DNA from 2 places in the Aeribacillus sp. FSL M8-0254 genome. Region 2 is predicted to be linked to the other one. Evidence: a T-box and tRNA genes for the amino acid it is inferred to sense, from the RefSeq annotation. Region 2 holds a T-box; the other holds one or more tRNA genes.

Evidence for each region. A T-box is a leader RNA that pairs with one kind of tRNA and senses whether it is charged. The one in region 2 lies ahead of tyrS (tyrosine--tRNA ligase), so its partner is inferred to be a tRNA-Tyr.
Region 1: it encodes a tRNA-Tyr, which carries the amino acid that the T-box ahead of tyrS (tyrosine--tRNA ligase) is inferred to sense. The anticodon was not compared.

The regions. Positions count from the first base shown of each region.
Region 1 covers NZ_JBBOZY010000001.1:183,306-187,679, reverse strand. Annotated here, with positions in the region: gene NSQ44_RS01045 (MerR family transcriptional regulator) at 1-260, shown strand, start outside; gene NSQ44_RS01040 (tautomerase family protein) at 339-557, opposite strand; tRNA gene NSQ44_RS01035 (tRNA-Gly) at 1,765-1,836, opposite strand; tRNA gene NSQ44_RS01030 (tRNA-Lys) at 1,842-1,917, opposite strand; tRNA gene NSQ44_RS01025 (tRNA-Gln) at 2,273-2,347, opposite strand; tRNA gene NSQ44_RS01020 (tRNA-Tyr) at 2,456-2,540, opposite strand; tRNA gene NSQ44_RS01015 (tRNA-Thr) at 2,553-2,625, opposite strand; tRNA gene NSQ44_RS01010 (tRNA-Val) at 2,721-2,796, opposite strand; tRNA gene NSQ44_RS01005 (tRNA-Glu) at 2,798-2,872, opposite strand; tRNA gene NSQ44_RS01000 (tRNA-Thr) at 2,961-3,033, opposite strand; tRNA gene NSQ44_RS00995 (tRNA-Asn) at 3,035-3,109, opposite strand; rRNA gene rrf (5S ribosomal RNA) at 3,235-3,350, opposite strand; rRNA gene NSQ44_RS00985 (23S ribosomal RNA) at 3,446-4,374, opposite strand, start outside.
Region 2 covers NZ_JBBOZY010000001.1:2,908,022-2,912,395, reverse strand. Annotated here, with positions in the region: gene NSQ44_RS14105 (transglycosylase domain-containing protein) at 1-693, opposite strand, end outside; gene NSQ44_RS14100 (transposase family protein) at 878-2,236, shown strand; T-box leader at 2,519-2,734, shown strand; gene tyrS (tyrosine--tRNA ligase) at 2,783-4,045, shown strand; gene NSQ44_RS14090 (hypothetical protein) at 4,373-4,374, shown strand, end outside.

The DNA.
Region 1 (4,374 bases), 2.7 Mb from region 2:
CAAAAAGATTGGCAGGAAGACCTGTCGATGATCCTGAGGTAGAAGCGTTAGTCGAAAAATATATGAAAACAATATTAGAATTTATCGGAAAAGAATTAATTAGTGCTATCGGGAATTTAGATGAAGCTGAAATTAAAACTTTTGAAAATAAATTGCCATCTCCATTTACACAGGAGGAAGAGGAGTGGCTTCAGCAAGTGATGGAACATTATGCGATGAAAGCTGGGTTTCTCCAAGATGAAAATATTGACCGACTTTAGGCAAATGAAAAAACTTCACCTCCCCTTTTCCAATTGGGGAGGTCATTTTTTATCTTTGAATTACAGGATGATGGATATTCATTCAGCTCCCATTTTCCCGAAACCTTCCCCAAATTTTATCGAGTGAAGTGTTCCACCGGAAGCCCAATTATCTCTCTCATATTCATCGAAAACTACTGTAACCCATTCTTCTTTCACGTTTAGTATTTGCGCTGCTGCTTTTGTTATTGCCTCAGTAAACTGCTGTTTCTGTTCTGCGGTTCTTCCTTTAGCCAGCTTTACGTTGATAAAAGGCATCGAATCACAACTCCTTTAAGCCGTTTGAATTTATAAATGGTGTCGAAATTTATTCGTCCTCATCCGGATCTGTGCTATTTCAAAAAATGAAACAAGACAGAAGTTTGTCGATATACTTCGTCACAACACCCGTAAAAACCTTTGCTGGGCAGTCCATTATGCAAAATGTTTTACACAAATCATCCTCTACAGAAACAATCTTCTGGAAAAGAGACTAATTTTTAAAATCAACCAAAAAATCATGGTTCCATTTCGGAACAACCGCATTACCAATCCTAAAAGGAAAAATACAATTCGCCTTCAATGGTATATCCAAATTTAAAAGGCTGTTATGGGACTAAAAAGGAGAATGCTCCTACATATCATTATTTTGAGATTCAAAAGCGAGGATTAGATATAATCGAAGGGATTAGTAACATTTTCAAATCGAGTAGGAGGGAGCGATTAACTCCCGTCCTCTCACACCACCGTACGTACGGTTCCGTATACGGCGGTTCAATTAAGATAATTGACGCAAGTCTTTATAACTTCCGTGAATAGCTGTTCTCTTTATGCCAGTGGTCACTCCACCCTCCAAGAGGTCTCCCACGGGATTCACCGCTTCCTCCCTCAAGTGAGGTACTACGTTTCCTGTGTTCATCATGACTCACTGAATGCCAAGGGCTATTCTCTCTTAATTGTTCGGTCCTTCTTAGTTGTTCTAGACCAACTAATACTATGACCTCTGCTGACTTCTGACGGTTCAGCTACTTATCACTAAGTAGGTTATGAAGAGTATTTCACCTATCCGCCAGACCTCCCCGGGTAAGTACATGCACTTTCACTGGGGCAGCGAAACTACAAAAGCACTGCAAATAGCGCCTCCCCGGGTAAATACATGCACTTTCACACCATCTATCCGCCTCATTTACTCGATATGACCTTCGACAGAAAGAGCTTTGTTTTGTTTGGCAAACTCACTCAATCATACCTAGCCTTATATGAGGTTCGTGTTCCTCGGACCGGTGTTTTGCCTCCAGCTTCCTTCAGATTCCGCGTCACCACGGACACCCTTTCGTTGAGCTAACCTCTACTTCTGTCTTCGGGGTTCGGGACTTACACCCTATAGTTCATGTACATGCCGGGCGCACATAAAAAAAATCCTGACAATTTCTTGTCAGGAATTAAGTTCATCTCATTTTATAAAATTTTCCCTATTGAATTTAAAAGCGGAAGACGGGACTCGAACCCGCGACCCCCACCTTGGCAAGGTGGTGTTCTACCACTGAACTACTTCCGCACAAATGGTGAGCCATGGAGGATTCGAACCTCCGACCCTCTGATTAAAAGTCAGATGCTCTACCGACTGAGCTAATGGCTCATAAAAAAATTTTTTCTTCTAATCCATTTTTCATTTGTCAGATGTCCCTTCCTCTTCCTGATCTTTCGAGGATGTTAGATGCGTCGGGACAACTCGTCGCCTATTCGATGAAGCCTTGCTCGTTGCTCTACCGACTGAGCTAATGGCTCGTAAAAAAATTTTTTTCTTCTAATCCATTTTTCATTTGTCAGATGTCCCTTCCTCTTCCTGATCTTTCGAGGATGCTGGATGCGTTGGGACAACTCGTTGCTTATTCGACGAGGCTTCGCCCTTTGTAAAATCTAGTTAAATCTTACTTTCTATCTAACATTTTTACAAAAAAAAGAACAGACATGAACTGTCTTTTTATAATAAATGGCTGGGCTAGCTGGATTCGAACCAGCGCATCACGGAGTCAAAGTCCGTTGCCTTACCGCTTGGCTATAGCCCAATATCACCATTCATCTCTTGACTAATTATATTGTACCAATAAAAAAATCACTTTATACAACATTTTGTTGTTTAATGTGATTTCAATGTTTCATAACATTCTTCGGCATGGTGGAGGGGGACGGATTCGAACCGCCGAACCCTAAGGGAGCGGATTTACAGTCCGCCGCGTTTAGCCACTTCGCTACCCCTCCGATTATTAAAAATGCCGGCGAGAGGAATCGAACCCCCAACCTACTGATTACAAGTCAGTTGCTCTACCAATTGAGCTACACCGGCGCAATAAATACTTTAGATCACACTCAGTTTTTACCTTTGTTTAAATTGTTATGCCAGCCTCATAAAACTTGCTTAAGAAAAGCTTGTTTAGTACATGGTGGAGGATGACGGGATCGAACCGCCGACCCCTTGCTTGTAAGGCAAGTGCTCTCCCAGCTGAGCTAATCCTCCATGGTGACCCGTACGGGATTCGAACCCGTGTTACCGCCGTGAAAGGGCGGTGTCTTAACCACTTGACCAACGGGCCATTTCATTTTCATAACTTAATGACAACCGACATTTGACATTTTAGCACATGGCATAGATAGAAATCAAGAAAAGATTTGCTTTTGAAAAGCTTCCAACCGGGCTCGAACCGGTGACCTCTTCCTTACCATGGAAGTGCTCTACCAACTGAGCTATGGAAGCATGGCTCCGCAGGCAGGATTCGAACCTGCGACCGTTCGGTTAACAGCCGAATGCTCTACCACTGAGCTACTGCGGAATATTTTAATAAACCATATTTTGGTTCACATACAGCTCAATCAGTATATCAAAATGATTTCAAAAGAATGTACTCTTGTATGGTTCTCTACAATAAGCCCAGCTTTCAAAAAGAATTTAAAGGCAGCCTGGCAGCGTCCTACTCTCGCAAGGGACAAACCCTCACTACCATCGGCGCTGAAGAGCTTAACTTCCGTGTTCGGGATGGGAACGGGTGTGACCTCTTCGCCATTGCCACCAAGCAGCCTTTTCTGTTTTCCTTCCTGTTGTCAAATGACATCGGAATGTCATTCTTTCAAAACTAGATAACGTTTCTTTCACGAATAGATGCTCTTACTTGGTTAAGTCCTCGATCGATTAGTATCCGTCAGCTCCACGTGTCACCACGCTTCCACCTCGGACCTATCTACCTCGTCATCTTCAAGGGATCTTACTCGCTTTTCGCGATGGGAAATCTCATCTTGAGGGGGGCTTCACGCTTAGATGCTTTCAGCGCTTATCCCTTCCGCACATAGCTACCCAGCGGTGCCCCTGGCGGGACAACTGGTACACCAGCGGTGCGTCCATCCCGGTCCTCTCGTACTAAGGACAGCTCCTCTCAAATTTCCTGCGCCCGCGACGGATAGGGACCGAACTGTCTCACGACGTTCTGAACCCAGCTCGCGTACCGCTTTAATGGGCGAACAGCCCAACCCTTGGGACCGACTACAGCCCCAGGATGCGATGAGCCGACATCGAGGTGCCAAACCTCCCCGTCGATGTGGACTCTTGGGGGAGATCAGCCTGTTATCCCCGGGGTAGCTTTTATCCGTTGAGCGATGGCCCTTCCATGCGGAACCACCGGATCACTAAGCCCGACTTTCGTCCCTGCTCGACTTGTAGGTCTCGCAGTCAAGCTCCCTTCTGCCTTTGCACTCTCCGAATGATTTCCAACCATTCTGAGGGAACCTTTGGGCGCCTCCGTTACCTTTTAGGAGGCGACCGCCCCAGTCAAACTGCCCACCTGACACTGTCTCCCGCCCCGATCAGGGGCGCGGGTTAGAATGTCAGTACAGCCAGGGTAGTATCCCACCGTCGCCTCAGCGCAAGCTGGCGCTCACGCGTCTCTGGCTCCTACCTATCCTGTACAAGCTGTACCCACATTCAATATCAGGCTGCAGTAAAGCTCCACGGGGTCTTTCCGTCCTGTCGCGGGTAACCTGCATCTTCACAGGTACTATAATTTCACCGAGTCTCTCGTTGAGACAGTGCCCAGATCGTTACGCC
Region 2 (4,374 bases):
CGATAAGTCTTTCGCATCTATGCCAAAAATCCCCTGCGCTGCAGCCTGCACGCCTGCAATGTTTCTTCCGGAGCTGTTTCGTCCAAATGATGATACATTTAAATAGGCTTCTAATATTTGATCTTTCGTAAAATATTTTTCTAATCTCAATGCTAGCAGGATTTCTTTTGCTTTTCTTTCAAATGACACTTCGTTGGTCAATATTTGGTTTTTAATTAATTGCTGTGTGAGGGTGCTTCCGCCGGTTCTGACAGAAGAGTTTGAGAACTCCTGGAAAATCGCCCGCATGATCGCCTTTGGGACAATCCCTTTATGCTCGTAAAAATATTCGTCCTCCACTGCAACAATTGCATGTTTTAAATGCTCGGAAATTTGATCAATTTTGATTTTTTCACGTTCAAGATCTGTGCGAATTTTCCCTAAATAGACATTGTCTGCAAAGTACACTTTCGTTGTTTCAGAATAATCGTAAATGTCTTTTTCCAATTCTTTTTCGGAACGGATCGGCTCATCTTTTACAAGCGATGCAAAATAACCAGCTCCTAATCCTCCGATAAAGGAGAAGCCTATTAAACCGATAACCAATAGTAAAAGAAATAAGTTCCATGTTACGTTATAGGCAATGACCATTTTTTGCTGGTGCTTATGATAAAAGGAGCTTACCTTCCTAAAAAATTCGTACCATTTCTCCATTTTTCATCATCCCTCTACAAAATCTAGTTTATTATAGCATATTTTTTTCTCCGGTTGACGCCCTCTGTTCTCAGCCCTGAAGAGTAAAAATTCTTCGAGATAATTCCACCTAAACTTTGCCAAATATGTGATAATAAGGGTATGTAAAAAACCTAATATATTGGCATTTGGGGGGGATTTTTTTATGGTAACGAGGAAGGAAAAGCGTGAAAAGGAAAAAGAGGTAAATTATTTATTCGAGTTGCTAAAAACACAAAATCACTTTTTTAAAAATTTAAACAAATTGCTCAAAACTATTGATGATCCAAGGCACCAAAGCTATATTACCTATGACACGGAAGTCCTTTTGATGATGGTTATTTTGAAAAATGCATGCAACTTAAAAAGTATGCGCGAAATGACAAACGAATTTAATAAGGAAGAGTGCATTAAAAATTTGGGGAAATTGTTGGGGAATGAAGATTTGGAAGAACTGCCCCATTATGACACAATCAATGATTTTTTGGCACGAGTGAACCCGGCAGAACTTGAAAGGATCCGAATCGATATGATCAAGAAATTATTCAAAAAGAGGTGTTTTGAATCCTATCGTATCAATGGGAAATACTGGGGTATTGCCATAGATGGGACCGGTATTTTTACTTTTGACAAAAAACATTGTGAACACTGCCTGAAACGGGAGCGCAAATACATAGACAAGGAAACGGGTGAAGAAAAAATAAAGACCATCTACATGCATCATGTCTTGGAAGCCAAGTTAATTGTGGGAAATATGGTACTAAGTGTGGCCTCCGAGTTTATTGAAAATGAATCAGAGGACGTGGAAAAGCAAGATTGTGAGTTGAATGCTTTTTATCGACTGACTGCTAGACTGAAAGACACCTTTAAAAAACTGCCTATCTGTCTGATTGCCGATAGTCTTTATGCCTGCGAAAATGTATTTAAACAATGCAAGGCGAATAATTGGAACTACTTATTCCGTTTTAAGGAAGATCGTATTAAAAGCATCACCGATGAGTTTCAAGCGTTAAAAAATATGGAAGAGGAGGAAGGCAAGAAAGCCAATGTGGTAAAGATACGTGAAAGCGAACAGCGAGGGGAAATCACCTGGGTGAACGATATTGATTACAGAGGCTTTGGGGTGAATGTTTTCGAATGCGAATTAGAAGATGAAAAAAGAAAACAAAAATTTACCTTTATCACAGATATAAAAATCACAAAAAACAATGCAAAGAAACTGATGAACGCTGGCAGAAGCCGCTGGAGAATAGAGAATGAGGGGTTTAACAGACAAAAAAACCTGCGCTACCACATTGAACACGCAAGCAGCCAAGATTACAATGCCATGAAAAATCACTACCTATTAACCCAAATTACAGAGATTATCATGGTGTTACATGAGCATGGGTCAAAAATATTGAGAAGCATGAAGAAAACGATAAAAGAAATATCCTCGCGATTGTTAGAAGCCTTCCGTGGGCAAACACTAACAGACGAGGATATCGCACAACTGGGAAAACCTATGCAAATTAGGTTTACCTAGCGAATTAATTGTACCAAAGGATGTGATGTTTGGCAAAGAAAAAAAGTTATCCACAACAAACAAAAATAAGTTATCCACATTTTTTAAAAAAATAAGCAAAATTGGTTCTTTTTGACCCTTTTTGTAAATAAATTTAACTGGAAAATTTTACCAACTGTGGATAAGTCGTAATTGCATAATACTACCGAAAATTGATAAATTTACTCCTCATAGCTGCTCTGTTCTAATCTTAGTTGACAAAGGATGTCAATTATGCTAAAAATGTTTATTAATGAAAAAAATACTTGAGCGTTGATTGGAGAAAGTAGCAGGCATTTCCCTGTTTCAGAGAGCTGATGGCCGGTGCGAATCAGCACATAAATGCTTTGTGAATTACCTCCATGAGCATTCTTTGTGAAAGTGAAGTAGCAAAGGACGGTTTTAGCCGTTATCAGAATGAGTGAAGGACATGCAAATGTTCTTAAGCAGGGTGGTACCGCGTAATTATACGTCCCTTCATGAAGGGGCGTTTTTTATTTGGATAAAATTTGAAAAGGAGTGGGTTTGATGAATGCTTTGCTAGAAGATTTAAAATATCGCGGACTCATTAATCAAGTAACGGATGAAGAAGGATTAGATAAATTGTTGTCAGAGGAACAGGTGAAGCTGTACTGCGGTTTTGACCCGACGGCAGACAGCCTTCATATCGGGCATTTGCTGCCGATTTTAACGTTAAAAAGATTTCAAGAGGCAGGTCATCAACCGATTGCTCTTGTTGGCGGCGCAACAGGCTTGATCGGCGATCCAAGCGGAAAAAAACAGGAAAGAACATTAAATGAAAAAGAAACGGTGAAGCAGTGGTCAGAACGCATTAAGGAACAGCTTTCCCGCTTTTTGGATTTTGAAAAAGAAGGGAATCCGGCCATTTTGGCCAACAACTACGATTGGATCGGGCCATTGGATGTCATCACATTTTTGCGCGATATCGGCAAAAGCTTTGGCATAAACTATATGCTGGCGAAAGAAACCGTGCAGTCAAGAATTGAAACGGGCATTTCCTTTACGGAATTCAGCTACATGATTTTGCAATCGTACGATTTTTTAAAGCTGTACCAAACCTATGATTGCCGCTTGCAAATCGGCGGAAGCGACCAATGGGGAAATATTACGTCAGGACTTGAACTAATTCGAAAAACGGAAGAAAATGCGAAAGCATACGGTCTTACACTCCAGCTCGTCACGAAAGCCGACGGCACAAAATTCGGCAAAACGGAAGGAGGAGCCATCTGGCTCGATAAAGAAAAAACATCGCCTTACGAATTTTATCAATTTTGGATCAATACCGATGACCGGGATGTCATCAAATATTTAAAATATTTTACTTTCTTATCAAAAGAAGAAATTGAACAATTGGCAGAAGAAGTGAAAAATGCTCCTGAAAAACGGTCTGCGCAAAAAGCGTTAGCGGAAGAAGTGACAAAACTTGTCCATGGCGAAGAAGCACTCAAACAGGCAGTCAAAATTTCCGAAGCGCTGTTCAGCGGCAATATAAAAGCTTTAACAGCAGAAGAAATAAAACAAGGCTTTAAAGATGTGCCTTCGTATGAAACGACCGAAAATGAAATCGGATTAGTCGATTTATTGGTTCAAGCGAAAATTTCTCCATCGAAACGGCAGGCAAGAGAAGACATCGGAAACGGTGCGATTTACATTAACGGCGAACGGGTGCAGGAGCTTGATTATATTGTGTCTGAAAAAGACACCATCGAAGGTCAATTTGCTGTGATCCGCCGGGGCAAAAAGAAATATTTCTTAATTCATTTCAAATAATCATAAGTCTTTGCTCAAACTTTCAGGGGCCTATTAAAATCAATTGGAAAATATACGGGCGAGTGATTCTAAACGACCACCGCTCATACCCGTATTCTATTAAATAGGTCAAAAGCATCCCCCCTTCAATTGAATGGATTAATTTATTCATTGAAGGGGGGTTTTTTCGTACAAAAGAAGCGAAAATTATCTAAAAATACAGAATTTTGTATGTCAAAAAATGTACCTAAATCTAGTTTTTATAAAGTATAATCAATTTAACAAATTATTGAAAATGAGGGATTATATGAAAATTAGTCGTTTAAAAAATGGTTGATATGGGCAATTGT